DNA from 3 places in the Amycolatopsis japonica genome. Region 1 is predicted to be linked to each of the others. Evidence: riboswitches for the same ligand, from Rfam matches in the RefSeq annotation. Region 1 holds a riboswitch; each other region holds the start of a gene.
What was found. Region 1 has a riboswitch for cobalamin ahead of AJAP_RS12430 (ABC transporter substrate-binding protein). Riboswitches for the same ligand answer to the same signal wherever they lie in the genome.

Region 1 (10,078 bases):
GACGACCGCGAAGACGAACTCCCCCACGATGCCCCAGACGGACACCGACCCGGCGACCGCGGCGACGGCCGACCGCAGCAGGACGAGCGCGGAGGCGTCGTTGACGAGTCCTTCGCCTTCGAGCACGGTCAGCAGCCGGGGCGGGAGGCCGAGCCGCCGTCCCACGGAGGTCGCGGCGACGGCGTCGGTGGGGCTGATGACCGCGCCGAGCGCGAACGCGGCGGGCCAGCCGATGTCCGGGATCAGCTCGTGGAACAGCCAGCCCGCGCCCAGGGTCGTCCCCACCACGAGCAGCACCGCGAGACCGGTGATCGGCCGGATGTTCCGCCGGAAATCGACCACCGGCATGTTCACCGCCGCCGAATACAGCAGCGGCGGGAGCACGCCGGCGAGGATCAGCTCGGGTTCGACCTCGGGATGCGGGACGCCGGGAAGGAAGCTCAGGCCGATACCGGCCACCACGAGGCTCAGCGGAGCGGCCACGTTGAGCCGTTCGGAGAACGCGGCCACCAGGACGATGCTGACGACACCGAGGACGACGACGAGGGTCAGGTTCACCGGGTTCACGTGTCCTCTCGCCGGTCAGTGGCTTGCCGTGTCCATTGGACACGAGGCCGGCGGACCCGCAAGTCGGAGCCGGTCAGTGCGGTGGCGACCGACAGGGTGAAGGGGACCTTCCCCTCATCGCACGAGCGGAAAGTCCCCTTCGCCCCGGCCTGCGGTCCTCATGGGTGGCAGAGTCCGAGCAGGTGTTGCGAAAGCCACTTTCACAACATCCGGAGCCGGTCAGCGCAGCGCCGCCAGGACGTAGTCGTCGCCGGACTGCCACACCGGGGCCACCTCCGCGAACCCCGCCGCTCGAAGCAGCCGGGTGTGCTCCTGCGGGCTGAGCCGGTTGCCGTAGCCGGTCGAGATGCCGCGCAACTCTTCGGCCGTGAAGCGCTCCCGCAGTGCGGGATCCGCGGCCACCGCCGCCCACCAGGTCTTCCAGTCCTCGTTGGCATGGACCCCGGCACGGGCCGCCCTGCGCTCCTTGACGACTTCGGCGAGCTCGCGGATGGCCGGTTGCTCGTCGTAAAGGTGGTCACCGTTCACAAGCGCTCCGCCCGCCCTCAGCGCGACGGCGAGGTCACGGTAGACCTCGGCGAGCCGCTCGGGGCGCAGCCAGTGCAACGCGGTCGTCGAGACGGCGGCGTCGACAGGCCGCCACTTCAGCCAGCCGCTCTCGGCGAGATCGGCCCGGACGTACTCGATGTCGCTCCGCTCCGGCCGGGTCGCGCGGGCGAGGGCGAGCAGGAACGGGTCGTCGTCGAGGCCGACGATCCGTGCGTGCGGTAACCGCCGGGCGAGCCTGGTGGTCAGCGAGCCGGGGCCGCAGCCTAGGTCCAGCACCAGCGGCTCGGCGACGTCGCGGCAGACGTGTTCGACGACGTCGATCACCACGGTGAAACGTTCTTCACGGTCGGCGACATAGCGTTCCTGCTGCACGTCCCACCGGCGCACCCAGTCCGCCGCGAGCTTTCGTCCACCGGCCTCCCCTTCGTGATCTTGATCCTGTGTAGCACACGCCGGTCATGGGTTACCGTGTGCGCCACAACGTAAGAAGGTGCCCGTCGGGGGAAGCCGGTGTGAATCCGGCGCTGACCCGCAACCGTGATCGGCCGCCGAGCCGTGAGCCGGACTGCCCGCCGGACACCGCCAACCCCAACTGTCGTGGAGTGCGGAGCGGGGTCCCGTTCACGTGCGGTCGCGCGCCCGGGACAGTGCTCGACGTCCCGGAGGTCCCTATGACGCGTCATCCGCTCACCCGTCGGAGACTGCTCGCGCTGGCCGCGCTCACGCCGTTGGCCGCCTGCGGGACCGCGCCCGCGGACACGGGCCGGTTGCGAGTGGCGTTCGCCGCGGGCGGGTCGAAGGAAACCCTCGACCCGTCCCAGGTTTCGCTCTTCGTCGACCAGGCGCGGGCCAAGGCGCTCTTCGACACGCTGGTCGCCTACAACGCCGACACCTCCTTGCGGCCGCGGCTGGCCGAGTCCTGGGAAAGCGACGCCGCCGGCACGCGCTGGCGGATCCGGCTGCGGCAGGCGGCCTTCCACGACGGTCGTCCGGTCACCGCGGACGACGTGCTCTACAGCTTCCGGCGGATCGCCGATCCCGCGCTGGCTTCCTCGTCGCGGCAATACTTCGCGAAGGTGGACTTCGCCCGCAGCAAAGCGGTGTCCCCCAACGAAATCGAGCTGACGCTGACCGCGCCCGACTTCGAATTCCCGTCGGGCTGGGGCGCTCCCGGCGCGGAGATCGTGCCCGCCGGGACGACGGACTTCACCGCGCCGGTCGGCTCGGGGCCGTTCCGTTTCGTCTCGTTCACCCCCGGCGGCGCGGCGGTGTTCCGCAAGAACGAGTCGCATTGGGACGGCGCGCCGAGTATCGACGAGCTGGAATTCGTGCCGGTCAACGAAGAAACCGCGCGCGTCAACGCGTTGCTGTCCGGGCAGGTCGACTACGCACACGACCTCGCGGCCGGAACCGCGGCACGGCTGGCGGGCGACGGACGCGTTTCGCTGCTCGAAGCCAAGGGCACGACGATGCAGGGCATGATGCTGCGCCTGACGCAACCCCCGTTCTCCGACCAGAGACTGGTGCGCGCCGTACTGTCCGGAGTGGACAGAGAGGCCCTGAATCGCGTCGCGCTGGCCGGGCGCGGGGAGATCGGCAACGACCTGTTCGGCAAGGGACTTCGCGGGTATGCCGCGGACATCCCCCAACGCCGCCGCGATGTGGACCTGGCCCGGTCGCTCGTCCGCGAGGCGGGCGCGGAAGGGCTGGCCTTCGCCGTCGAGACCAGCGACGTCGACCCGGGTTTCGCCACCGCGGCCACGCTGATTTCCCAGCAGCTCAAGGAGATCGGTCTCGCCGCCACCCCGAACACCCGCGCATCGAGCACCTATTTCAGCGAGGTCAAGACCAAGGGCGTCGCCGCGCTCACCCGCACGGCCACCCTGCCCGTCCCGACGTTCCTCAACCAGCGCTTCCGCACGCGCGGCTCGAACAACGTGAACGGCTTCGGCTCGCCGGAGTTCGACGCGCTCCTGGATCGCGCCACGGCCACCGCGGACGAACGCGCCAGGCTGGCGCTGTTCGGCGACGCGCAACGGATCGTCCACGAAACCGGCGGTCTGCTCGCCTGGGGGTTCAGCACCTGGACCATCGCCGTGTCGAAACGGGTTTCCGGGGTGGTGACCGCGCCGCCGAACACCTTCGATTGGGCTCGGTTCGACCGCGCCCGGCTGTCCTGACGTGCGGGGTCACGCCGTACGACGGCTGGGTTTCGCGGTGGTGCAGGCGATGTTCGTGCTGGTCGCGACGTTCGCCGTGACCGCGTTGCTGCCGGGCGACGCGGCCTCGGTCGTGCTCGGCGAACAGGCCACCGACGAGCAGGTGGCGACCGTCCGCCACCAGCTCGGGCTCGACCAACCGCTGCTCGACCGGTTCGGGAACTGGCTTTCGGGGCTGGTCACCGGCGATCTCGGCCGGTCGCTCGTGACCGGCGCCCCGGTGGCCGACGAGATCGTCCGCCGTTTCGCCGTCACCGCGGCGCTCGCCGGGGTGACGCTGCTCGTGCTCGTTCCGCTCGCGCTGGTCGTCGGGGTGGTCTGCGGGCTGCGCGAAGGATCGCGGATCGACCGGGTGCTCACCGCGGTCACGCTGTTCCTGCATTCGATCCCCGAGTTCGTCCTCGGGCTGCTGCTGGTCGCGGGATTCGCCGTCCACACCGGACTGCTTCCGGCCACCGCGGCCGGAACGGATCCGGCCGCGCGGCCCGAAGTCCTGGTGCTGCCGGTGATCGTGCTCGTCGCCCGGCAGCTGTGCGACGTCGCCCGGCAGCTGCGGATCGGGATCGCCGAGCAGACCCGGGGTCCGGTGGCCGAACATCTGCGCCTGCTCGGGCTGCCCGAACGCACCGTCGTGCTGCGGCATCTCCTACCCGCCGCGGCCGCTCCCGCCGTGCAACAGCTCGCCCGCGCCGTCGAAGGCCTGCTGACCGGCACGGTGATCGTCGAGTCCCTGTTCGCGATCACCGGGCTCGGCACGGGTTTCGTCGAAGCCGTGCAGAACCGGGACATCCCGCAGGTGCAGGGTTACGTGCTGGTGTTCGCCGGCGTGGTCGTGCTCGGGAACCTCGCCGCCGATCTGGTCGCCCACCGGCTGACCCCGCGCCGGGAGCTGGTCACGTGGTGAGCCGGGCACTCGGCTGGTCGCTGCTCGCGATACCGCTCGTGCTCGCGGTGGCCGGGCCGGTGCTCGCGGGCCCCGTGGTTTCGGTCGGCGCGCCCTGGCAGGCGCCGGACGCCGCGCATCCGCTGGGCACCGACGTCCTCGGCCGCGACGCGCTCACGGTGATCCTCACGGGCGGGCTTCCCGTGATCGGGATGACGGTCGCCGCGCTCCTGCTCGCCTATCTGGCCGCGCTGCCGCTCGGTCTCTTCGCCGCGGGGCACGGACGGCGGGCCGACGAAACCGTGATGCGCTCCCTCGACGTCGTGCTGGCCTTCCCGTCGCTGCTGGTGCTCATGGTGCTCGCCGCGACCGGGCACCGCGGGCCCGGTGTGCTCATCCCGGCCGTGGCCGTCCTTCAGGTACCGGCGATCACCCGCGTGGTGCGGGCGGCCGCACTGGCGCCCGGCTGCCGTACTGCCGTGGAAGCCCTGACCCTGCAAGGAAAACCTTGGTGGCGCATCCAGCTCGGATACGTCGCCCGGCACGTCACCGGCCCGGTCGCGACCGACGCCGGCACCAGGCTCGGCGTGGTGCTCTACCTGCTGGCGTCGGCGAACTTCCTCGGCCTCGGCCTACCCGCCGACTCCCCGGACTGGGCCGTGGTCATCGAACGCAACAGCGAGGCCCTCTACACCGCGCCCGCCGTGGTCCTCGTACCCGCCGCACTGCTGATGGCGCTGTGCGTCGGCACGAACCTCGTCACCGATCGGCTGCTCGCCGCCCGGCGGGTGATCGCGTGAGCGTCCTGGAGATCACCGGCCTGTCCGCCCGCACCGAGGAAACCGTCCTGCTCGACGACGTCTCACTGACCCTCGAACCGGGCCGCGTCCTCGTCGTGCTCGGCGCGTCCGGCGCGGGGAAGACCACCCTGGGCCTCGCCGCGACCGGACGGGCACGCCCCGGGATCACGCTGTCCGGTTCGGTCCGGACGGCCGGGGCCGTCGGCCATCTGCCGCAGCAACCGTCGGCGGTGCTGGACCCGGTCCGCCGCTGCGGACCGGTGCTGGCCGAACTCGCCGGGCTTCACCACCGTGGCCGCGCCGCACGGCTGGCGGCGGCCCGCACCGCCCTGGCGGAGGCGGGACTGGAGCCGGAGCTGTGGCGCAGGTTCCCGCATCAGCTGTCCGGCGGGCAGCAGCAACGCATGGCGCTGGCCACCACCCTCGTGACCCGGCCTCGCGTGCTCGTCCTCGACGAGCCGACCAGTGGTCTCGACGAGGCGAACAAGGCCGTGCTCACCGCCAGGCTCGCGGAGCTTTCCCGCGCCGGCACGGCGTTGCTGGTCCTGACCCACGACCTCACGTTGGCACGTGCCCTGGACGGCGACGTCGCCGAACTCCGCGACCACCGTCTCCTGCCGTGCGAGGGCGTCCCCGAACACGCGCGCCTCGACGAGCCCGCGCCCCCGTCGCCGACGTCGCCGGTGCTCGTCGTTCGCGGTCTCACGGTGCGCGCCGGGCGGACGCCGCTCATCGAAGACGTCGATCTGGAGCTGGCGGCGGGCAGCCGCACCATGCTCACCGGCGTCTCGGGAGCGGGCAAGACGACACTCGGCCGTGCGCTCGCCGGGTTGACCCCGCCGACCGCGGGCACGATCGAAGTCGACGGCGTGCGGCTCCCCCGCCTCGCCCGTCGTCGCGATCGCGCGCAGCTGCGGGCCGTCCAATATGTCCACCAGGACAGCCGCGCGTCCTTCGACGAGTTCCGCGGGGTGCTCGACCAGGTCGCCGACACCGCCCGCTTCCTTCGCGGTCTCGGTCGCGAAGAAGCCCGGCTCGAAGCGACGGAGATCTTGGACGCCCTCGGTGTCGACCCGGCCGATCGCCGCCCCGGTCTGCTCTCCGGCGGCCAGCTCCAGCGCTGTGCCGTGGCCCGCGCGCTCCTTGCCCGCCCCAGGGTCCTCGTCTGCGACGAGCCGACGTCCGCCCTCGACGCGGCCAACCGCGACCGGCTCTGGGATTTCGTGACCGCGACGGCGCTCCGGCACGGCATCGCGCTGCTCGTGATCAGCCACGACACCGCGGCCGCGCCGTTCGTCGACGGCACGTTCACCATGGCCGGTGGACGTCTCGCTTGAGCCCTTCGATCACGGCTGGGCGGGAAGGATGTGACGTCCTTCGCGGTCCGTGCTCAGGCACAACGAGCAGATCGTCCCGCCGGTCGCGGACGCCGTCATGTCGGGGCGCTCATAGGCCTCTCCGCAGACCTCGCAGTCGTAGTGGGTGCCGCTCGGATTGCCGTCTTCGTCCAGTAGCGGCTCGATGATGCCGTCATCGGTGCGGCGCAGGTAGAAACGTCCTCGGGTGAGCACCGCCATCAACGGGGTCAGCACGATCGCGACCACCACCGCGACCAACGGGGAGTACGGCCGGAGGCCGGCCCCGAAGAGTCCGAAGTAGACGGAGATGGACAGGAGCGAGGAGCCCAGGAACGCGACGACACCGACCGGGTTGACCGCGAACAGCATGCCGCGCCGGAATTCCGGCTGTTTCGGCGAGAGCCCGAGCACGAATTTGTTGATCGCGATGTCGGTGGCGACGGTGACCACCCACGCCATCGCGCAGTTCGAGTAGAAGCTCAAGATGCCGTTGAGGAAGCTGAACATGTCCGCCTCCATCAGGATCAACGCGATGGCCAGGTTCACCAGCACGAACACCAGCCTGCCCGGATAGCGTTTCGTGATCCGGGTGAAGGAGTTCGTCCAGGCCAGCGATCCGGAATAGGCGTTGGTGACGTTGATCTTGACCTGGCTGAGCACCACCAGGACCAGCGCCAGCGGTACCACCAGCCACGACGGCATGACTTCGGTGAACACGCCGGTGAACTGCTCGATCGGCTCGACGGCGGCCGCCTTGCCCACCGCGTCGAGGATGTAGACCGCCATGAACACACCGATCGCCTGCTTGATCGCGCCGAAGAACACCCATCCCGGCCCGGCCAGCACCATCGAGGTCCACCAGGCGCGCCGGTTCTCCGCCGTACGCGGCGGCATGAAACGCAGGTAGTCGACCTGCTCCCCGATCTGCCCCATGAGCGAAAGGCACACTCCGGCACCGAGCATGATCGCGGCCGTGCTCAGCCCGGCGCCGCCCTCGCCTTCGTAGGACAGCCACCGCTGGACCGAACCGGGATCCTTCACGACGAGGAACACCAGCGGGGCCACCATCAGCAGCAGCCACAGCGGATTCGTCCAGCTCTGCAGTTTCGCCAGTACCTTCATGCCGTAGACGACCAGCGGGATGATGACCAGGGTGGACACGAGGTAGCCGAGCCACAACGGCAGCGATATCGCGTACTTCAGGCCCTGCGCCATGATCGAGCCTTCGAGCGCGAAGAAGATGAAGGTGAAGCTGGCGAAGATGACGCTGGTGAGCACCGAACCGTAGTAGCCGAAACCGGAACCGCGGGTGATCAGGTCGAGGTCGATGTTGTATCGGGCGGCGTAGTAGGCCAGCGGGAACCCGGTCACGAAGATGATCACCGCCGCCAGGGCGATCGCCAGCAGCGCGTTGCCCGTGCCGTGGGTCAGGCCGATACCGGCGCCGATCGAGAAGTCCGCCATGTAGGCGATCCCGCCCAACGCGGAAGCGCCGACCACCGCCGGTGTCCAGCGACGGTACGTCCTCGGCGCGAATCGGAGGGTGTAGTCCTCGAGGGTTTCCTTGGTCGCGCCGAGGCCGGCGGGCGCGGCACGGGTCTCCGATTCTTCGATGGTCATGACCGAGGTCTCCTCCAGGGCACCGGGGACGGGAGCCAGAAGGTACGAACGCCTCGTTTCCGCCCGTCCGCCCGGTTGTGACGGGCGGGTTTCCGTGTGTTGCCGGATGTCCGCGCGGCCGTTAACAAGGCGGATAGGGCGAAGGCGGCGTGTCGCGAAAGCCACTTTCGCAACGTTGGAGGTTGGGAAAGTGGCTTTCGCAACCTCAGCGGCCACGGCCGCCCTAGAGCGACAACCTTAGAGGGCGAAATGTCTGATTGACACCCAGCTGCACGGTTTCCCAGTCATGGCGACCTTCAGGAAGTGTCCACAAGGGACATTCCGCGCCGGCCAGGTGTCCGGTTCATGCCTGTCGCGAGTGATAAAGGCGGTTATTGAGGGGTAAGGCAAAGGTGGCGTGTCGCGAAAGCCACTTTCGGGACGTCTGATGTCCCGAAAGTGGCTTTCGCGACATCAGCGCGGCCGGGGCCCGTCACGAGTCGCGCGAGTGGGCCAGAATCGACGGCGTGCAGTTCGCCATCCTCGGGCCGGTCGAAGCCCGCCGCCCCGACGGGACGCCCGTCGCGCTCGGCGGGCCGCAGCTGCGGGGTCTGCTCGCCCTCCTCGCGCTCGACGCCGGGCGGATCGTCGGCGCCGACCGGCTGATCGACGGCCTGCACGGCGACCATCCGCCCGAGGGCGCCGCCGAAGCCCTGCAGTCCCAGGTCTCCCGGCTCCGGCGGCGGCTGAAGGACGGCGGCGCGCCCGACGGGCTCGTCGAGTTCACCCCCGCCGGATACCGGCTGGCCGTGGACCCGCAGGACGTCGACCTCCACCGTTTCGAACGCCTCACCGCCCAGGCGCGCGAAACCGCCGAGGCGGACACGAAGCTCGCGCTCTTCACCGAAGCCCTGGCGCTATGGCGCGGGCCCGCTCTCGACGGGCTCGCCGACCCACCGCGCGCGGCCCGGCTCGCCGAGTTGCGGCTGGCCGCGATCGAGGACCGCGTCGAGGCCGGGCTCGCCTTGGCACAGCACGAAAAGCTCGTCGCCGAACTCCGTGAGCTCGCGCGGGAACATCCGCTGCGGGAACGGCTCACCGCCCAGCTCGTCCGCGCCCTGCACGGCAGCGGCCGGTCCGCCGAGGCGCTCGCCGTGTTCGCCGAGGCCCGTGGCCGGCTCGCCGACGAACTGGGCGCCGACCCGTCCGCGGATCTCGCCGACGCGCACGCCGCCGTCCTGCGAGGGTCACCGGCGCGCCGGGTTCCCGTGCCGCTCACGGGATTCGTCGGCCGCGACGAACTCGGCCGGCTCGTCGCCGCGCTCGGGACGACACGGCTCGTCACGCTCACGGGGCCCGGTGGAGCGGGCAAGACACGGCTCGCCATCGAAGCGACTTCCTTGCAGGACGGCGAAGTCTGCTTCGTCGAACTCGCCGCGGCGACCGAGGTCGCGCCCGCCGTCCTCGCCGCGCTGGGCCTGCGCGAACAAGGCGTCCTGACACCGGGAGCGGTTTCGGATCCCGCCGACCGCCTGGTCGCCGGGCTCGCCGACCGGTCGCCGCTGCTCGTCCTCGACAACTGCGAACACGTCGTCGAAGAAGCCGCGCGGCTGGTGCGGCGCCTGCTGTCGGAGTGCCCTGGCCTGCGGGTGCTCGTCACGAGCCGCGAAGCGCTGGGCCTGACCGGCGAAACGCTGGTACCGGTCGGTCCCCTGCCCGCGGGCGCCGCCGCCCGGTTGTTCTCCGAGCGGGCCGCGGCGGTCGCTCCCGGGCAGACGCCGGACCCGGCCGCCGTGGCCCGGATCTGCGCCGAGCTCGACGGTCTGCCGCTGGCGATCGAGCTCGCCGCCGCGCGGTTGCGGACCCTGTCCGCCGCCGATGTCGCCGCCCGGCTCGGCGACCGATTCGGGCTGCTGTCCCGCGGCGAGCGGACCGCCGAACCACGGCACCGGACGCTGCGCGGCGTCGTCGAGTGGAGCTGGGACCTCCTCGACCCGCGGGAACAGCGGCTGGCCGGCCGGTTCTCGGTGTTCGCCGGTGGTGCGAGGCTCGACGCCGTCGAACGCGTCTGCGCCGTGCCCGACGCGGAAGGCGTGCTGGCCG
Region 2 (10,078 bases), 2.7 Mb from region 1:
CCCTGGCGACCAGCTGGCACAGATGGCGGACGTCGGCATCGTTCTCGCCGTCGGCCAGCGCGTCGACGACCGGGCCGGACAGGATCACATGGCGGACGGGCAGCCCGTGCCGCGGGATGAGCTCCAGATCGTCCGAACCGGAGATGGTCAGCACGAGCTGTGCGCCCAGATCGGCCAGTACGGCGAAGGAATCGAGCACCTCGCCGCTCGCGTCGAGCACGGAATCGCGGTCCGTGCACAGCCGCAGCGCCTGTGCGGGCAGGTTGTGCCGGTCGAGCTGTTCCTTGACCAGCAGGACCAGATCGGGCTCGATGGCCAGCCGGGTCGGCAGCCGCACGCAGACGTCGGGGGCGGCGTCGCCGAACCTGCTCCGCCATCGCGCGGTGGCGGCGAGCGATTCGGCCAGCAGCCACCGGCCGAGCGGGATGGTCATCCCGGTGATCTGTGCCAGCGGATAGAACTCGTCGGAGTCCAGTTCGCCCTTCTCCGGATGGCTCCAGCGCAGCCCGGCGTTGACGGCCGCCAGCTGGTCGGGATTCGCGAGCTTCACCGTCGGCTGATAGATCAGCGAGAATTCGCCGTTCTCCAATGCGCCCGCGATGACCGCGCCGAGCTGGTAGCGGCCACGGTCACGCGCGTCGAGCTCCGGGTCGAACAGCATCCACTGCGCCTTGCCCGCCTCCTTGGCGCGGTGCAGGGCGATTTCCGCGGCCCGCAACAGGTCTTCGGAGCCGCCGTCGGCGACCGGGCGGACGACGATACCCGCGCTCGCGCTGACCCCGATCCCGTGCCCGCCGAGGTAGATCGGTTCGGCGAGTTCTTCCAGCGCCTGCTCGACCAGGGCGATCACCTGCGGCGGCGTGAAATCGCCGCGCAGCAGGACGGCGAACCCGTCCCCGGACAACCGGGCGACGGCACCCTCGTGCCTGCCGGCGAACACGGACCTGAGCTTCGTCGCGACGCCGCGCAGCACCTGGTCACCGATGCCGGCGCCGAGCCCGTCGTTGATCACCTTGAAGCCGTCGATGTCGAGATAGACGAGGGCGACCTGCTCGCCGCCGGAACCGGCGAGCGCGGTTTCGAGGGCGTTGCCGAACGCGGTGGCGTTGGGCAGGCCGGTCAGCACGTCGTGCACGTTCTGGTGCCGCAGTTGTTCCTGCAGCAGGTGGATCTCGTTGGCGTCGGCGACCATCAGCACGGGATAGGTCGTACCGGGCCGGTCACCGGGGAGATCGGTCAGGGTCACGTCGCCCCAGAGCGGGCCTTCCTCGCTGTGGGTCAGCAGCAGGCGTTCCTGCTGGGTCGGCCGGCCGTGCGTCATGAGCTGCGCGAGCGCGTTCCGCAGGCGGGCGACGTCGTGTTCGGCGGAGCCGAGGTCGGGGATCTCCCGGCCGCGCAGTGAGGAGGGACGACAGCCGAGCAGACGGCCGAGCGCGGCGTTCGCCTCCACGATGGTGCCGTTGGCGTCGGCGAGGGCGATCCCGATGGGAGAGGCGGAGTAGAGCTTGGAGAAGCGCTGCAGAGCCGGCTGATGCTCGGGCTCGGCACGGACGGCGTCCTCGGCGACGCCGAGCAGGAACCGTTCGAGTTGCTCCTTGGGAAGCGATACTCCTTTAGTGTCAGCGAGCGTCTCGGCCCATCTCCGGGCCACGTCCACCAACCCTGGCGCGGAACCAGGTTCGGGCACACTTCACCTCTTCATGCGCGGTTGATGGCCAGCTCAGACCGGGTGTCCGAGCCCACGGACCCACACTAGGTATGAGCCGACCGGGTGTAGTGCCACGGCACCATGCGCGATCCGGGGTGTCTACCGGCTGAAAGGGTGATCGCTGCTACACGAGTGGTGACCGGAAGTTACCAAGAGTGCTCGATCGTGGGCATGGATTCACCGAGGCGTCAGGTGGACCGGCAGGCCGTCCGCCGGCACGGGCAGCGACACGTAATCCCAGCGCGCGGTGTAGCCCTCCGGGACCGACCATCGATACGCCCGCAGCATCTCGTGCAGCAGCGCCTTCACCTCGAACGTCCCGAAATGCAGGCCGATGCATTTGTGCGCCCCGCCGCCGAACGGCATCCACGCGTAGCGATGCGACTTGTCCTCGCGGCGATCCTCGCCGAAGCGGTCCGGGTCGAACCGCATCGGATCCGTCCAGTGCTCCGGCGAGAAATGGTTGACGGTCGGGGAAACCCCGACGAGTGTCCCTTCGGGAATGAAATGCCCGAGAACCTCGGTGTCCTTAACGGTTTTCCTGGTCAGGGAAGGAACCGGGGCCACCAGGCGCAGGGCTTCCTTGATCACCAGGTCCAGCGTCGTCAGGGTCTCCAGCGCTTCGATGTCGGGTACGTCGTCGCCGAGCGCGAGCGACTCCCGGCGCGCGCGTTCCTGCCACTCCGGGTGCTTGGCGAGGTGGTAGACGGCGGCGGCGCTGGTGATCGTCGATGTGTCGTGCGCGGCCATCATCAGGAAGATCATGTGGTTGACGACGTCGGCGTCGGTGAAGCGGTCGCCGTCCTCGGTGGTGGCGTGGCACAACGCGGTGAAGAGGTCGTCGCCGTCGCTCGCCCGTTTCGCGGGCAGGTTCGCCGAAAAGTAGCGTTCGAGGACCTTGCGGCCGTGCAATCCCGCCGCCCAGCGGCCGCCGGGAACGGGGAACCGCACGATGGCCGTGCCCGCGCGCACGGAATTCACGAACGCGCGGTTGATCGCGGCCGCGTCGTCGCCGGAACTCATGCCCATGAACACACGTGTCGCGACGTCGAGCGTGAGTTGCTTGAGGGACCAGTAGATCCGCGGGTTCGGCCGGTCGGCCCACGCGGCGATGCCGTCGCGCAGGGCCGGGCCCATCTGGTCGACGTAACCGGTGAGCCGCTGCCGGGTGAAGGCCGCCTGCATGATCCGGCGGTGCAGATGGTGCTCGCCGAAGTCGAGCAGCATCAGGCCGCGGTCGAAGAACTGCTCGATGAAGAACTTCCAGCCTTCCTGGGAGAAGGCCTTGTCCTTGTTCACCAACGCGATCTGGGTGGCCTCCGGCCCGGTGAGCGCGACGATGCGGCGCCCGAACGCGCCCATCCACGACACCGGTCCGTAGGTCTCGTAGCGTTTGAGGCCGAACTCGATGCCGAAACGCATGAAGTCCAGCGCGTGCCCGATGACCGGCGGGCCCTCGTCGCCGAGGACGGGTTTGAGACCAGGCGGGGCGGGCGCGAGTTCGCGGACCGGCCAGGTCGCGCCGAGCCAGCGCTGGTCGACCGAACGCGGCAGGGGGATCGAGGTGAGCGGCGGAACCCGCTCGCGCAGCGCCCCGGTGACCTTTTCGACGGCGTTCGCCATGGTGACCATCTCCCCGCTGAGACCGGTTACCGCTCCACCATCGCACCCTTATTGACGCCTTGACAATACCTCGATGGAAGTTCCGTGAAGGCCTCCTTGAGGGACCCAGGGTCCCTCAAGGAGGCCTTCACGGACCGATCAGGCCAGTTCGGAGCGGACCGTGTGGGCCGCCGCGACCAGGTTCCGCAGGGCCGGTTCGACCTCGGCGTAGCCGCGGGTCTTCAGGCCGCAGTCCGGGTTGACCCAGATCCGCTCGGCGGGCACGGCGCCGACGGCGGTCCGCAGCAGGCCGCTGACCTCCTCGACGCCCGGGACGCGCGGCGAGTGGATGTCGTAGACACCCGGCCCGACGCCGCGGCCGAAGCCCGCCGCGCCGAGATCGGTGACGACCTCCATCTTCGACCGCGCGGCCTCGATGCTGGTGACGTCGGCGTCGAGCGCGTCGATCGCCTTGACCACCTCACCGAACTCCGAATAGCACATATGCGTGTGGATCTGCGTGGCGTCGTCGATCCCGGAAGTCGCCAGCCGGAACGACGAAACCGCCCACGCGAAGTACGCCTCGTGCGCCGCCGCGCGCAGCGGGAGCAGCTCCCGCAACGCCGGCTCGTCCACCTGGATGACGCGGATGCCCGCCTCCTGCAGGTCGTGCACCTCGTCGCGGATGGCCAGCGCCACCTGACGGGCGGTCTCGCCCAGCGGCTGATCGTCGCGGACGAACGACCACGCCAGGATCGTCACCGGTCCGGTCAGCATGCCCTTGACGGGTTTGCCGGTCAGGCCTTGGGCGTAGCGCGCCCACTCGACGGTCATCGGCTCCGGACGCGAGACGTCGCCGTACAGGATCGGCGGCCGGACGCAGCGCGAACCGTAGGACTGCACCCAGCCGAAGTCGGTGGCCGCGAACCCGGCCAGCCGCTCGGCGAAGTACTGCACCATGTCGTTGCGCTCGGGCTCACCGTGCACCAGCACGTCGAGGCCGAGGTTCTCCTGCAGCCGGACGACACGCTCGATCTCCGCCTTCATCGCGGCTTCGTAGCCCGCGTCGTCCAGCGAACCCGCCTTGTGCGCGGCCCGCGCCTTGCGGACGTCGGTGGTCTGCGGGAACGAGCCGATCGTCGTGCTCGGCAACGGCGGCAGGTTCAACGCGGCCTGCTGAGCCGCCGCCCGCCGGGCATAGGGGGAGCGGACGGTGTCCTCCGGCCGCAGCGCCTCCAGCCGGGCGCGGACCCCGCTGTCGGCCAGATCGGCCGCCGTCGCGCGATCCGTGGCCGCGGCGCGGGCGGCGGAGAGGTCGACTTCCTCTTCTTTCAACGCGCGGCCGAGCAGAACGACCTCGTCGACCTTCTGCCTGGCGAAAGCGAGCCAGCCCTTCAGCCGCGGGTGAAGCCCGTCCTCCCGTTCGACGTCGTAGGGCACGTGAAGCAGCGAGCAGGACGTCGACACGCTGACCGACTTCGCAGTGCCCAGCAACGTCGCCGCCCGGCTGAGCGCGCGGGTCGGATCCGTGCGCCAGACGTTGCGCCCGTCCACGACACCGGCCAGAACCTCTTTGTCCCGCAAGGCGGGTTCGGCGGCGACGGCGTCCACAAAGGACTCATCGGACACGAGATCGACGGCGATCGCGTCGATCGGGGAGCGGGCGAGCACGCCGAGTCCGCGTCCGAGCCCGCCGAAGTACCCGGCGACCAGGATCTTCGGCCGCGCGGTCTCCTTCGCGAGCCGGTGGTAGGCGCGGATGAGCGCGTTGAGTTCCCGTTCGCTGCGATCCGCGGCGAAGGCGGGCTCGTCGAACTGGACCCACTCGACGCCTTCGTCGTGCAGACGGCGCAGTAGTTCGACGTAGCCGTCGAGAAGGTTGTCGAGCAGCTCCAGCGGACGGAAGCCCTCCGGAGCCGTCCCGGCCGGCTTCGCGAGCAGCAGGAACGTCACCGGGCCCACCAGCACCGGCCGGGTCTCGACGCCGATCGCGCGGGCTTCGCGGTACTCGTCCAGCGGTTTGGTGCCGGTGAGCGAGAACGTCGTTTCCGGACCGAGTTCGGGGACGATGTAGTGGTAGTTCGTGTCGAACCACTTCGTCATCTCCATCGCCGGCGCGTCCTGCACCCCGCGCGCGGCGGCGAAGTAGGTGTCGAGCGGCGAGAGGCCGAGCGTGGTGAAGCGCTCCGGCAGCGCTCCGAACAGCTCGGTGGTGTCGAGTACCTGGTCGTAATGGGAGAACGTGTTGGAGGGGACGGAATCCAGTCCCGCGTCCTTGAGTTCCCGCCAGGCGCGGGTGCGCAGTGCGCGGCCGGTGCCGAGCAGTTCGGCCTCGCCGATCCTGCCCGCCCAGTAGCGTTCGAGTGAACGCTTGAGTTCCCGGTCCGGTCCGATCCGGGGGTAGCCCAGCACTGTCGTGCCGATTTCGGTCACAGCTCTCTCCTCGCGAGCTTGTCGTCGGAGCCCGGAGCGCGCAGGAGTGACCGCCGTTCGGTCGTGCCCATCCCACGAGGCCCGGACTCACGCACGCCGTCGGCGCGCGTACCACGGGCAGGTCTTCGGACTCGTGGGCGACTCGCTCGCTCCTACCGGCCGTCGCTTCCCGGGGCGCCATGTCCCAGTGCTTTACCGTGTCTCGCACGGTGACGGCTTTCGTTCCCACATACCGCTGCGGGGCAGTCCCGGATTCGCACCGGGTTCCCTGTTACCTCGACCGGCCTGGGAGGCCGGGCGAACCAGTAGCACTCCGGAGCGTACCGCGAAGGAGAAGTACATGAAGGCCCCCTTCCTGTACCTAGGCGCAAGGAAGGGGGCCTTCATGTACTACGGACGGGCGATCAGTCCCAGTCGAGGGCGCCACCGGACTGGTACTCGATGACGCGGGTCTCGAAGAAGTTCTTCTCCTTCTTGAGGTCCATCGCCTCCGACATCCACGGGAACGGGTTCTCGGTCTCGCCGAAGATCGGCGCGAGGCCGATCTGCTGCGCCCGCCGGTCGGTGATGAAGTGCATGTACTGCTCGATCAGCTCGGCCGAGAGCCCGAGCATGCCGCGCGGCATGGTGTCGCGGGCGTAGGCGACCTCGAGTTCGCACGCCTCGGTCAGCATCGTCCGGATCTCCGCCTGGAACTCCTCGGTCCACAGGTGCGGGTTCTCGATCTTGATCTGGTTGATGCAGTCGATGCCGAAGTTCAGGTGGATCGACTCGTCGCGCAGGATGTACTGGTACTGCTCGGCGATACCGATCATCTTGTTCCGGCGGCCGAGCGAGAGGATCTGCGCGAAACCGGTGTAGAACCACATGCCCTCGAAGATCACGTAGAACGCGACGAGGTCACGCAGGAAGTTCTGGTCGGCTTCCGGGGTGCCGGTCTCGAAGTCCGGGTTCTCCAGGTTCTGCGTGTACTTCAGCGCCCACGCGTCCTTGTCCGAAATGGACGGGACCTCGCGGTACATGTTGAACAGCTCGCCCTCGACCAGGCCGAGGCTTTCGCAGATGTACTGGAAGGTGTGCGTGTGCACGGCCTCCTCGAACGCCTGGCGCAGCAGGTACTGGCGGCATTCGGGGTTGGTGATCTGCCGGTACACCGCGAGCACGATGTTGTTGGCCACCAGCGATTCCGCGGTGGCGAAGAAGCCGAGGTTGCGCTTGAGCATGGTGCGCTCGTCCTCAGTGAGGCCGTCGGGCGACTTCCACAGCGCGATGTCGGCCTGCATGGCGACCTCGGTCGGCATCCAGTGGTTGTTGCAGCCGGCGAGGTACTTCTCCCACGCCCAGGTGTACTTCATCGGCAGCAGCTGGTTGACGTCGGCGCGGGCGTTGATCATCCGCTTGTCGTCGACGTTGATGCGGGCGGCGCCGACTTCGATCTCACCGAGGCCCGTGGCGTCGGCGGAGGCGTCAAAGGTGGTCATGAAAGCTCACTTCACGAGTCGGGGGCCGTGAGTGGCGATTCGGGTCAGAACCCGAATCGCCACTCACGACGATGTCTTACTGGCAGGCTTCGCAGTCGGGGTCGTCGATCCGGCAGGCGGCGCCTTCGGTGGCGACGAAGTCGACGTCCGAGACCTTCGGCATCTCCTTCGGCTCCGGCTTGGCGGCCGGGGCAGGAGCGGTCACCGGCACGGCCGGAACCGCGGCGGAAGCCGACGGCGCGGGCGAAGCGGCGGGAGCCGGGGCGGCGGCGGGCTTCGGCGAAGCGGGTGCGGCGGGGGCCGGGGTGGCCGAGACCGCGTTCAGCTTGCCGTCGGTGCCGCGCAGGGTGCTCTTCTCCACGTGCGTCGCGGACCGGGCCCGCAGGTAGTACGTGGTCTTGAGGCCCTTGTGCCAGGCGTAGCGGTACAGCTCGTCGAGCTTGCGGCCGCTGGGCGCCGCGATGTACAGGTTCAGCGACTGGGCCTGGTCGATCCACTTCTGGCGCCGCGAACCGGCGTCCACCAGCCACTTGGACTCGATCTCGAACGCGGTCGCGTACAGCGCCTTCAGGTCGTCCGGCACGCGGTCGATCTGGCCGAGGCTGCCGTCGAAGTACTTCAGGTCCGAAACCATGACCTCGTCCCACAGCCCGCGCTCCTTGAGCGAGCGGACCAGGTGCGGGTTCACCACGGTGAAGTCGCCGGACATGTTCGACTTGACGAACAGGTTCTGGAACAGCGGCTCGATCGACTGCCCGACGCCGCAGATGTTGGAGATCGTCGCGGTCGGCGCGATCGCCATCACGTTGGAGTTGCGCATGCCGACGGTCTTGACCCGCTCACGCAGCGGCGCCCAGTCCAAAGTGGACGAGGTGTCGACGTCGAGCGCGTCGCCCTGTCGCGCGTCGATGAGCAGCTGCATCGAGTCGATCGGCAGGATTCCCTTGCTCCACAAGGAACCCTCGAACGTCTGGTACTGGCCGCGCTCCTCCGCGAGGTCGGTCGACGCCGAGATCGCGTAGTAGCTGATGTGCTCCATGCTCGTGTCCGCGAACTGCACGGCCTCGTTCGAGGACAGCGGGACACCGATCTCGAACAGCGCGTCCTGGAAGCCCATCAGGCCGAGGCCGATCGGGCGGTGACGCAGGTTGGAGCGGCGCGCCTCCGGGATCGTGTAGAAGTTGATGTCGATCACGTTGTCGAGCATGCGGACCGCGGTGCGCACGGTCTTCTCGAGGCGCTGGGTGTCCAGGCCCTCGGGGGTGACGTGCTTGAGCAGGTTCACCGAGCCGAGGTTGCAGACCGCGACCTCGTCGGTGGTGGTGTTCAGGGTGATCTCGGTGCACAGGTTGGACGAGTGCACGACACCCACGTGCTGCTGCGGCGAACGCAGGTTGCACGGGTCCTTGAAGGTGATCCACGGGTGGCCGGTCTCGAACAGCATGGTCAGCATGCGGCGCCACAGGTCGACCGCGCGGACCTTGCGGAACACCTTCAGCTCACCGCGTTCGGCGGCGGCCTCGTACTCGCGGTAGCGCTCGGCGAACGCGTTGCCGTAGAGGTCGTGCAGGTCCGGGGTCTCGTTCGGCGAGAACAGCGTCCACTGCGCGTCGGCCTCGACGCGGCGCAGGAACTCGTCCGGCACCCAGTTCGCGGTGTTCATGTCGTGCGTACGACGACGGTCGTCACCGGTGTTCTTGCGCAGGTCGAGGAATTCCTCGATGTCCACGTGCCAGGTCTCGAGGTACGCGCAGGCCGCGCCCTTGCGCTTGCCGCCCTGGTTCACCGCGACCGCGGTGTCGTTGGCGATCTTGAGGAACGGCACGACACCCTGCGACTGGCCGTTGGTGCCCTTGATGTGCGCGCCGAGGCCGCGGACCGGGGTCCAGTCGTTGCCGAGACCGCCCGAGTACTTCGCCAGCAGCGCGTTGTTCTTGTACGCCTGGAAGATCGAGTCCAGGTCGTCGTCGACCGTGGTCAGGAAGCAGGACGACAGCTGCGGACGCGTGGTGCCCGAGTTGAACAGCGTCGGGGTGGACGCCATGAAGTGGAACGTCGAGAGCAGCTCGTAGAACTCGATGGCACGAGCCTCACGGTCGTCCTCGCGGATCGCCAGGCCCATCGCGACGCGCATGAAGAACGCCTGCGGCAGCTCGAAGCGGACCCCGTCGTGGTGCTGGAAGTACCGGTCGTACAGGGTCTGCAGGCCGAGGAAGCCGAAGTCGAGGTCGCGCTCGGCGTGGATGGCCGCGGTGATCTTGTCCAGATCGAAGGTCTGCAGCTCGGCGTTGACGAGCTCAAGCTCGATGGCGCGCTTGAGGTAGTCCCGGAAGTACTGCGGGTACCGGGTGGTCATCTCGTCCTGGCTGGCCTGCTGCGGCACGCCCGCGAGGTAGCTGAGCGCTTCGCCGCGGAGCTTGTCCGCGAGTAGCCGGGCGCTGACGTAGGAGTAGTTCGGCTCCTGCTCGACGAGCACGCGCGCGGCCATGATCTGCGCGAGGGCGAGCTCGTCGGCGCTGATGCCGTCGTAGAGGTTGCGCTTGGCCTCGGCCAGCACCGGCTCCGCCGAGACGTCCTCGAGGCCGGCGACGGCCTCGCCGACGACGTGCGAGACGCGGGCCCAGTCGAGCGGGCGGAGCGAACCGTCGGCCGCCTTGACGCTGATGGCGACGTCGGACGACGCGGGCTTCTCGGCCTCGCGGGCCTTCGCGCGCTCCTCGCGGTACAGGACGTACGCGCGGGCGACCTTGTGGTGCTCGCCGCGCATGAGCGCGAGCTCGACGATGTCCTGGATCTGCTCGATGTGCAGCGCGGTCTCGGGACCGGCGTGGCGGAGCAGGGTGGTCTCGATCTG
Region 3 (10,078 bases), 160 kb from region 1:
GGCGGCGCGGCTGCTGCCCGATCCGGCCGCCGCGCTGCTGCTGGCGGGCGAGGCGCGGAGGCTCGGCGGCGACCTCGGTGGCTACCGGGCTTTGGCGCGGACGGTCCCGGCCGGAGAAGGGCTGGCCTTCGCGCATTTCCAGGGTTTGACGTCGGTTTACGCCGGTCGGCACGACGCCGCCGTCGTCCCGCTGGAGGAAGCCGTCGCCAAGGGGATGGCCGACACCGACGTCGCCGGAGCCGTCTGGGCCGCCGAAGCGGCCTTCGCCCGCGGGCACGCGGAACAGGCACATGAGTACGCGGCGGCCGCGGTGAGCCGCGCGCGGCTCGGCAAACGCCACGCCGAACTGCCGTGGGCGCTGATCTATCTTGCGCTTTCGGCCATCGCGCTCGACCGGATCCCGTGTGCGCGGGCGGCGTCCCGCGACGGCCTGCGCGCGCCCCACAACCTGCGGATGGAACACCTGACGTTGCTGGGGCTGGCCGCCGCGCTCCTCGGCGACCGTGCGCCGGAGCTGGACGAGGCGGCCGAGGGCATCGCCGAACGTGGGCTCGGCAGGCCCGCCGCCGTCGCCGCGTGGGCGTACGCCTGCCTGGACCTGGCCGAGGACCGGCCCGACGACGCGCTGAGCAGACTTGAAGATCTCGCTTCGGGCGTCTCCGGCGACCAGCCGGTGATCCGCGTGCTGGCCACACCGCAACTCGTCGAGGCGGCTGTCTGTGCCGGACGTCCCGAACGCGCCCGTGCCGCGCTGGAGGTGTTCGACCGCTGGACGCTGGCCGGGGCGGAACCCTGCTGGCTCGCGTTGAGCCACCGTTGTCACGCGCTGATGGCGTCGGATCCCGGTGTGGCGGAACGACATTTCCAGTCGGCCATCGAGGCGCACCGGCGGGCGGGCGGCGCGGTGGAACTCGCCAGGACCAGGTTCGCATACGCCACCTTGTTGCGGCGGCATCGCCGGACCCGTGACGCCCGCGACCAGTTCCGCGATGCCTTGCGCGGCTTCGAAAACGTCGGCGCGACCCGGTTCGCCGAACGGGCCCGAGCCGGGCTGCGGGCGGCGGGCGAGACCGTCGACGCTCCGCACCGATCGCTCGCCGGCCTCACGCCGCAGCAGGACGCCATCACCCGGCTGGTGGCGGCGGGGGAGACGAACAAGGAGATCGCGCGGCGGCTGGTGATCAGCCACCGGACGGTGGACCACCACCTGCGGAACATCTTCACCGCACTGGGGGTGCGGTCCCGCGTGGAACTCGCGCGCCGCGTCGCCACCGGCGAGTGACGCTGCCCGTGACTCACGTGCTCAGAGGCGTGACTCGCGTGATTGGAGGCGTAACACGTGAGTTCCGCCTTCAATCACGCGAGTTCGGTCTTCAATCACGCGAACTACGGGAACGGTCTCACCTCACGGGCAGGCGAGGACCGGGGCTTGCGGACGGCCACCGCCGTGCAGGTCGCTCAGCGGAACCCTGGCCAGACCGAGGATCGCCTGCGCGGTCGCGCGCGGGGCGGTCGTCGGGTTCGGACCGGTGGCGTCGTAGGCGATCGCGCCGCGGTCGGCCTCGGCGCCGGCGCAGCCGGTCTGCAGCGACCGCAGGAATTCCCGCGCCTTGACCGCGGCGGCGGGACGATGACCGGCCAGCGCTTCCGCGGCGAGGCCGGTGCTGTTGGCGTTGGGCGCGTTCGCGCCGACGCCGAAGCCGCCGTTCGCGTGCTGCTTCGTGACCAGCCACGACGTGCCCTCGCGGGCGTTCACCGGGTCACCGACGGCGCGCAAGGCCTGGACGACCGTCGCGGTCGCGTCGACGTCGCTCGTGCACGTCGCTTCGCCGAAGTTCTGCGGGAAACCGCCGTCCGCGCACTGGGTGCCCGCGAGGAACGTCACGGCCGACGCCGGGGCGCCGCCCGGGGTGCGGTCCAGCGCCAGGAGGGCGAGCGACTGCGAGAGGGCGTTGGAGTAGTCGCCGTACTCGGATCGGTCGGAGAACCGGCCGGACGGCGTGAGCAGCGAAAGCAGGCCCGCCTTCAAGTCGACGCCGCCGAACGACGCCAGGTCCTTGCCCCGGATCTGCGCGGCGAGCATCAGTTTGGCGTGCGCGCCCGCATAGGCCTCGGTGCCGCCCCCGACGTAGCCGGTGGTGACCTCCGGCTTCGCGAGCCAGGCGATCGCCTTGCCCGCGTTCGTGTCCGACACGCCGGCCGCGGCGAACGCGAAGATCGCGTCGATCGTCAGGCCCTGATCGGGGAACTTCTGGCCGCCGAAGTCGGCCTCGAACCGTTCGCCGTCGGTCATCTGCCTGGCGAGCCAGCCGGCGGCGGCGTCCGCCTTGTCGTGGGTGGCCGCGGCCGCCGCCGGAGCGGCGACCAGCCCGATGCCGCACAGCAGGGCGACAGCGAAAACCAAACGTCTCATGAGAACCCTTTCCCGCATTTCCACGACAGGAGTCGGTGACACCGTGCGATGTGGGTGACCGGGCTCGCCTGGAAGGCACACCGTTGCGGGACAGCGCCGGACTCTCACCGGACTTCCCCCACGACCGCGCCTGAAGACTCTCACCCCGGTCGGGTGCGGGATACCGCCGGGTGCCCATGTGATCCTCACGACCGACTGGCCGGTGGTACCTACCGGAGGTGAACAGGTGTTAACCTCGGCTGGCTCGACAACAGAACACCGCCGCCCGTGACGGGGAAGCCGGTCGAAATCCGGCGCTGTCGCGCAACCGTGGGCCCTTCGCAGGGCGAGCCGGGATACCGAACGGGCGGACGTACGAACCACTGTCGCGATAAACAGGGGTGACTGCGGCGTCCCGCGCTGTCCTCCGCCATGCCGCAAGGAGGAGTCATGCGCCGCGGGTACCTGGCCGCGTCGGCGTTCGCCGTCATCGTCACCATGATCGCCGCACCGCTCAGCGGGACGGCGACGGCGGCGAACGATCCCGGTGCGGCGAAGGTGAATTCCCGCTGGCTCGCGACGAAGCTGAAGCCGGACGGCACATTCGACAACCCCAGCGGCGGCTCACTGCCCGACCACGGCCTGATGCTCGACGCGCTCTTCGCGATGTACGCCGCGGGCGAAGGCGCGCGGGCCGAGCCGATCGTGAAGTTCCTCGACGACCAGGGTCACGCCACCGACTACTTCACCTGGGACGGGCTCGCCCCCGGCGCGGGATACGACAAGATCATCGTCGGCGGCGCCGTGGCGAAGACGATGGTCGCCGCCCAGGTGTCCGGCCGGAATCCGCGGGCCTTCGACGGCTACGACCTGGTCGCAGAGACCCATGCGGCCATCATGCGCAAGGGCCCCGACAAGGGCCGGGTCAGCGACTACTCCAAGGATCCCGCCCTCGCCGACGCGGTGAGCAACAACGCGAACATGTTCGGCCAGGCGCTCGGCGTGATCGGGCTCGCCGTGGTGGGAGAGAACGACCGGATCGCCATCGACAGGCTGCTGACCCAGCAGTGTTCCGAGGGCTACTTCCGCGTCCTCTTCTCCTACATCCCGACGAAGGAGACCGGCGACCACGTCACTCCGGACGGCCGCAAGGTCTCGACCTGCGACGAGGGTAAACCGCTCGGTCTTTCCCCGACCGACGGTGACGCCACCGGGCTCGCCCTCTCGGCGATGCTGGCCGCGAAGAAGGCGGGCGCGGCCGGTCTCGACGCCCCGATCGCCAAGACCGTCTCCTGGCTCAAGGCGAACCAGACGCCCGGCGGCGGCTGGGGTGGCGGCGTCGGCACCGAGGCGCCGAACACCAACAGCACCGGCCTGATCGTCCAAGCGCTCGTCGACGCAGGCGGCGCGAACGCGGCGGTGGACAAGGGCGTGCGGTTCCTCAAATCCGCGCAGGCGAACGCCGCGGCCGACTCCGGGAACAAGCTCGCGGGCGAACTCGGCGCGATCGCCTACGACCCGGCTTCCTACGAGGCGGCGCGTTCCTCCGGCATCAGCGGCCTCGACACCTGGATCCGCGCGAGTGCCCAGGCTTCGCTCGGGTTGTCGCAGGTCGGTTTCTACCCGCTTGCGAAGGGCGAAGTCCTGCCGCCGACCACCGGCGTCCCGGAAACCCCGGCTCCTGTGACGCAGCCGCACAAGCCCGCTCCTGAGCCCAAGAAATCCATCACGCCCAAGGCGTCCACCGGCGCCCGGGTGTCGACGGTCGCGGCGATCGCCGCTCCGGTCACCGCGACCCCGGCCGTCCGCCTCGGGGCCTACCTGACGAACCGGCTCGTCGGCGGCGACCACGTCGAGGTCACCGAGGACGGCAAGACCTACGTCGACTACGACGCCACCGCCGACGTGGTGCTGGCCTTGCGGGCGTTGGACCAGCAGCCGGACGCGGTCGCCCGCGCTTCGCGGTTCCTGCTGAAGCCCGAAGCCGTGCAGGCCTACGCGCACGGAGCGCCGTACGAACAGGGTCAGGCGTCGTACGCCGAACCGCTCGCGAAACTCGTGCTCGTCGCCGAATTCGCGAAGTCGGACGTCGCCGGTCCGTTGCGTGCCGATCTGGTGAAACTGCGCGGTACCGACGGGGAATTCACCGACACCGGATCGTTCGCCGACGCCGATCGGACGGTCGAGCGGCACGCTTGGGCGGTCCTCGCCACCGCCGCCGATCCCGGCCCCGCGGTCGAACTGCTCCTCTCCCGCCAATGCGCGGACGGGACCTTCCCGAAGCACCTCGACACCGCGGAATGCGGTTCCGGCGACCTCGCCGCGACGGCCGCCGCGGTCACCGCGCTCGTCGCCCGTCCGCACACGGATGCCGCGCCGCCGACCAGACGCCCGGACGGCTGGACCGAACGGCGCGTGTCGGCGTTCGTCTCCGCGGTGGACGCGCTCGGCGTCCGGCCCACCGGCGAGGGCTTGGTGACGGGAGAAGGCGGCGAGGTGGACATCGCGCTCAGCGCCACCGTCGCCGCCGCGCGGCAGACCGCCGGTCTCGACGCGAGCGGAACCGCGCGCTCGCTGGGCAAGCTCGTCCAGCAGGACGGCGGATTCGCCAAGGGAACCGGGGGAGAGACCGATTTCCCGACCAGTTCGGCCGCCGCACAAGGGGTCGCGGGCCGGTCTTGGCTCACCGCCGCGGATTCCCCGCTGTCACCCGCGATCCGGCTCCCGCTGACCGCCGGCACCGATACACCGGCGCTGGCCGCCGCCCAGTCCGACGACCGGCCGGGATGGCTGATCTGGGGACTCGCCGGGCTGGCCGTGCTGTTCCTCTCCACCGCGATCGCGCTCGTCTTCGTACTTCGTCGTTTCACCAAGAAAAGGGGGTAACACCATGAAGAGACTGCTCGCCGTCACGACCGTCCTCATCGGACTCATCGGGCTGTCCGCCGCACCCGCGAACGCGGTCGACACCACGAAGGGCTACGCCGGGATCTGCACCGGTGCCGACGCGCGCACCGGGGTCACGGTCGTGATCGACTTCCAGGAGCTGGCCGCCCCGACGATCACCCGCTGCTCGCCCAACGCCACGCCGGGCACCGCCCGCACGGGGATCAAGGCGTTGCAGGACGCGGGGATCGCGGTCGCCGGCACCGCGCGCTGGGGGCTCGCTTTCGTCTGCCGTCTGGAAGGGCGCCCGTCCGCGACGGAGACGCTCCCGCTGACGACCAACCCGAATTACAAGGAAGCGTGCGTCACCACCCCGCCCGCGGGCGCGTACTGGGGCTACTGGAACGCCGACGGTTCCGGTTCCACCTGGACCTACAGCAGCTCGGGTGCCCTCAACCGCAACGTCGTCCCGGGCGGTTTCGAGGGCTGGTCGTTCTCGCTGAACAAGTCCGCGACCACCAACCCGCCGCCCGGCGTCACGCCGAGGAACCCGGCCATCCCGTGAAAAGGGTCCTTCCCGTGGTGGCGGCGGTCTTCCTGATCGCCGCCACGGCGCCGTCCGCGCACGCGGTCGACCAGAGCAAGGGATATCCGGGGTTCTGCAAGGACGCCACCGGGGTCACCGTCGTCGTCGACTTCCAGCAGCTCGGCGGCACGACCATCGTGCGGTGCAATCCCCAGACCACCCGTGGCACCGGGCTGGACGCGCTCAAGGGCGCCGGTTTCCAGATCGCCGGAGTCCAGCGCTGGGGTGAGTCGTTCGTCTGCCGGGTCGAGAACCGCCCGTCCGCGGCTGAGGCCGTCCCCGTCGCGGGTCGCGGTGACTACCGTGAGCCTTGCGTCGACACGCCTCCGGCTCAGGCCTATTGGTCCTACTGGCACGCCTCGAACAACTGCGCCTGGGACTACAGCCAGTGGGGCGTCAAGAACCGTGACTTCATCCCCGGCGGTTTCGAAGGCTGGTCGTTCTCCTTGAACGCCACCACCCAGAGCAACCCGGTCCCGCGGGTCTCCGCCGTACGGCCCGGCACGGAGAGCCAGCCCTGTGTGCCGCGCGAGGAGGCCAAGCCGGTCACGGGTGACCCCGGCGAGCGCCAGCAGCGACCGCCGTCGGGGAACGGACAGCAGGCCGACGGCTCCCAGCCGACGACGGGTGCCGGAGAAGGTCCGGCCGCGGGTCCGAGTTCCGCCGCGCTGCCGCCGCCCAAACCGCGCCCGAGTGCTTCGGCACGGCCGAAGGCGCAGGATCCGTCGATGAACGTCGCGTTCACCGGCGGCGAGAACGCCGAGGACGTCAACGCGGTGATCGACCGCGAGTCCGGAGCGGGCGGCTGGGCGCCTTGGGCCGCGGGAGCCGTGGTACTCGCGCTGTGCGTGGCGGGATTCCTGATGGCACGCAGACGCAAACGCGCACAAGGAGTTTGATGACGTCCTACTTCCTGCCGCGCGATCTGCACCCGGCCGCGTGGTGGGTGTGGGCGCTCGGACTCGCCGTCGCGGCGACCCGCACGACGAACCCGTGGCTGCTGCTGACCATCGTGGCCGTCGCGGGGTACGTCGTCGTGGCCCGCCGCAGTGAGGCGCCGTGGGCGCTGGCGTTCCGGCTCTACCTGTACCTCGGCGCGTTCATCGTCGCGATCCGGGTGTTCTTCCGTGTCGTGTTCGGCGGCGGTGAGGGGGCCACGATCATCCTGCGGCTGCCCGAAATCCCGCTGCCGGAATGGGCGGCGGGCATCCGGCTCTTCGGCGACGTCTCCGCGGAATCGTTGCTGGGCGGGCTCTACGACGGGATGCGGCTGGCGACGATGGTGATCTGCCTCGGCGCGGCCAATGCGCTCGCGAACCCGAAACGGCTGCTCAAGGCGATGCCGCCGGCGCTGTACGAGGTGGGCACGGCGGTGATCGTCGCGCTGTCGGTGTTCCCGCAGCTCGCCGAGAGTGTGCTGCGGGTCCGGCGGGCACGCAGGCTGCGCGGCGGTTCGGGGAAGAGGAAGGTGAAGGCGCTGCACACCATCCTCATCCCGGTACTGGAGGACGCGCTTTCCCGCTCGCTGCAGCTCGCCGCGTCGATGGATTCACGCGGCTACGGCCGCGCGGGAACGGTCGAAGCGCGGGCCAGGCTGATCACGGGCACGTTGATGATCATCGGCCTGCTCGGCGTCTGCGTCGGTGTTTACGCCACTTTGGACGGTTCGACGCCCCGATACCTGGCCGCACCGGTGCTTTCCGCCGGAGTCGTGATCGGACTCGCCGGATTCCGGTCGGCGGGCAAACGCGTCCGGCGCACGCGTTACCGGCCGGATCGCTGGCAGCCGCCGGAGATCGTCGTCGCCCTCAGCGGGATCGCCGTCGCGGCCGTCCTGTTCACGACGTCGGAGGTGAACCCGATGAACATGAACCCGTCGCTGATCGGCCTGTCCTGGCCGTCGCTGTCGTGGGTGCCGTTGCTCGGGGTGCTGATCGGCGTGCTGCCCGCGTTCCTCACCCCGGCCCCCGAACCTCCTTACGCCGCACTGGAAGAAGAAGTGCACGCATGATCGAACTGGACCACGTTTCCTTCACCTATCACGGCCGCGCCGAACCGGTGCTGTCCGACGTGACGCTGTCCATCGGTGAAGGCGAACTCGTGCTGTTCGCGGGCCGGACCGGGGCGGGCAAGTCGACGCTGCTCGGCACGATCAACGGTCTCGTCCCGCATTTCACCGGCGGTCACCTCGAAGGCACGGTGTCCGTCGACGGCGTGACGACGCGGTCCCGGCCGCCGCGCGAGTTCGCGCATCTGGTCGGCGTCGTCGGCCAGGATCCGCTCGCGGGCTTCGTCACCGACACGGTGGAGGACGAACTCGCGTACGGCATGGAGCAACTCGGCCTGAGCCCGCAGGTGATGCGACGCCGGGTGGAGGAGACCCTCGACCTCCTCGGCATCGCGGAACTGCGCAGGCGCGCGTTGCGGACGCTGTCCGGCGGGCAGCAGCAGCGGGTGGCGATCGGCGCGGTGCTCACCACTCACCCCAAGGTGCTGGTACTGGACGAACCGACGTCGGCGCTGGACCCGACGGCGGCCGAGGAAGTGCTCGCGACGCTGGCCAGGTTGGTGGAGGACCTCGGCACGACGGTGCTGATGGCCGAGCACCGGATGGAACGCGTGATCCCGTTCGCGGACCGGATGATCCACGTACCGGGTACCGGGGAGGTGATCGACGGAACGCCACCGGAAGTGCTGAAGGACATGCCCATCGCGCCGCCGATCGTCCACTTGGGACGGTTGGCGGGCTGGGACCCGCTGCCGATGTCGGTCCGTGATGCCCGGCGGCGCGCTTCTTCGCTGACGTTGGGCGCTCCGCCCGCGCGAAACACGACCGTGGGCGAAGAACTGCTGGCCGCGTCCGGCGTCGTCGTGCGCTACGGGCCGAAGGTGGCGGTGCGGGAGGTCGATCTCGCCCTGCGCGCCGGCGAGGTGCTGGCGATGATGGGGCGCAACGGATCCGGCAAGTCGTCGCTGCTGTGGGCGGTGCAGGGTTCCGGCCCGCGGCAGGGCGGCAAGGTCACCGTCGAGGGCAAGGACCCGAAGACGCTGAGCAGTGCCGCGGCACGCGCCCTGGTCGGGATGGTGCCGCAGACCGCGAGCGATCTGCTGTACCTGCAGACCGTCGCCGCCGAATGCGAAGCCGCCGACGCGGAATCGGGTGCGGAGCCGGGGAAGTGCCGGGAACTGCTCGACAGGCTCGCTCCGGGCATCGATCCCGCGTCGCATCCCCGTGATCTCTCGGAGGGGCAGCGTCTCGCGCTCGTGCTCGCGGTCCAGTTGTCGGCCGCCCCGCGGATCATGCTGCTGGACGAACCGACCCGCGGCCTCGACTACACTGCGAAGGCGGCGCTGGCGCGGATGATCGCTTCGCTCACGGCGGAGGGCAAGGCGATCGTCGTGGCCACCCACGACGTCGAATTCGTCGCGACGATCGCGGACCGCGTGCTCGTGATGGCGGAAGGGGAGGTCGTCTCGGACGGCCCGACCGGTGAGGTGCTCGGCGGCTCCCCGGCGTTCGCCACGCAGATCGCGAAGATCCTCGGCGAGCCCTGGCTCACCGTCGACGAGGTCCGGTCCGCGCTTCCGCAGGAGGTCTCGTGACCGCGGCGGTCCGGCTCGGCCCCCGCTCGGCGACGGTGCTCGGGCTGGCGTCGCTGGCCGGACTGATGATGTTCGTCTGGCCGCTCCTTGTCCGTGTCGAGCCGCAATCGATGCAGCACGGCCCGGACGCGCCGTTCGTGTTCATCGGGATCCTGCCGATCCTGATCGTCATCGTGCTGGCCGAGATGTCCGAAGGGGGCATGGATTCCAAGGCCCTCGCGATGCTCGGCGTGCTCTCCGCGGTGAACGCCGCCCTGCGGCCACTCGGCGCGGGGACCGCGGGCATCGAGACCGTGTTCTTCCTGCTGGTGCTGGCCGGGCGGGTACTCGGCCCCGGCTTCGGTTTCGTGCTGGGCTGCACGTCGATGTTCGCTTCGGCGCTGCTGACCGCCGGGGTGGGGCCGTGGCTGCCGTTCCAGATGATGTGCTCGGCGTGGATCGGGATGGGCGCCGGGCTGCTGCCCCGCCGCGTCACCGGCAAGGCGGAGATCGCGATGCTGGTGACGTACGGGATCTTCGTCGCGTACGTCTTCGGATTCCTGATGAACCTGTGGTTCTGGCCGTTCATCACCGACGCCGAAGTGCCGTACCACGACGGGCACATCTCCTAC

Region 2: another riboswitch for cobalamin. It lies ahead of metE (5-methyltetrahydropteroyltriglutamate--homocysteine S-methyltransferase); the one in region 1 lies ahead of AJAP_RS12430 (ABC transporter substrate-binding protein).
Region 3: another riboswitch for cobalamin. It lies ahead of AJAP_RS13200 (prenyltransferase/squalene oxidase repeat-containing protein); the one in region 1 lies ahead of AJAP_RS12430 (ABC transporter substrate-binding protein).

What each region holds. Positions count from the first base shown of each region.
Region 1 is NZ_CP008953.1:2,610,217-2,620,294, reverse strand. It holds gene AJAP_RS12440 (cation:proton antiporter) at 1-567, opposite strand, end outside; gene AJAP_RS12435 (class I SAM-dependent methyltransferase) at 787-1,503, opposite strand; cobalamin riboswitch at 1,553-1,707, shown strand; gene AJAP_RS12430 (ABC transporter substrate-binding protein) at 1,788-3,296, shown strand; gene AJAP_RS12425 (ABC transporter permease) at 3,298-4,239, shown strand; gene AJAP_RS12420 (ABC transporter permease) at 4,233-5,018, shown strand; gene AJAP_RS12415 (ABC transporter ATP-binding protein) at 5,015-6,355, shown strand; gene AJAP_RS12410 (purine-cytosine permease family protein) at 6,365-7,996, opposite strand; gene AJAP_RS12405 (ATP-binding protein) at 8,503-10,078, shown strand, end outside.
Region 2 is NZ_CP008953.1:5,260,473-5,270,550, reverse strand. It holds gene AJAP_RS24220 (putative bifunctional diguanylate cyclase/phosphodiesterase) at 1-1,651, opposite strand, end outside; gene AJAP_RS24215 (cytochrome P450) at 1,886-3,331, opposite strand; gene metE (5-methyltetrahydropteroyltriglutamate--homocysteine S-methyltransferase) at 3,470-5,743, opposite strand; cobalamin riboswitch at 5,843-6,065, opposite strand; gene AJAP_RS24205 (ribonucleotide-diphosphate reductase subunit beta) at 6,148-7,224, opposite strand; gene AJAP_RS24200 (ribonucleoside-diphosphate reductase subunit alpha) at 7,301-10,078, opposite strand, start outside.
Region 3 is NZ_CP008953.1:2,767,942-2,778,019, forward strand. It holds gene AJAP_RS13195 (helix-turn-helix transcriptional regulator) at 1-1,282, shown strand, start outside; gene AJAP_RS13200 (prenyltransferase/squalene oxidase repeat-containing protein) at 1,406-2,413, opposite strand; cobalamin riboswitch at 2,446-2,594, opposite strand; cobalamin riboswitch at 2,662-2,775, shown strand; gene AJAP_RS13205 (hypothetical protein) at 2,843-5,278, shown strand; gene AJAP_RS13210 (hypothetical protein) at 5,283-5,843, shown strand; gene AJAP_RS13215 (hypothetical protein) at 5,840-6,763, shown strand; gene AJAP_RS13220 (energy-coupling factor transporter transmembrane component T) at 6,763-7,875, shown strand; gene AJAP_RS13225 (ABC transporter ATP-binding protein) at 7,872-9,467, shown strand; gene AJAP_RS13230 (ECF transporter S component) at 9,464-10,078, shown strand, end outside.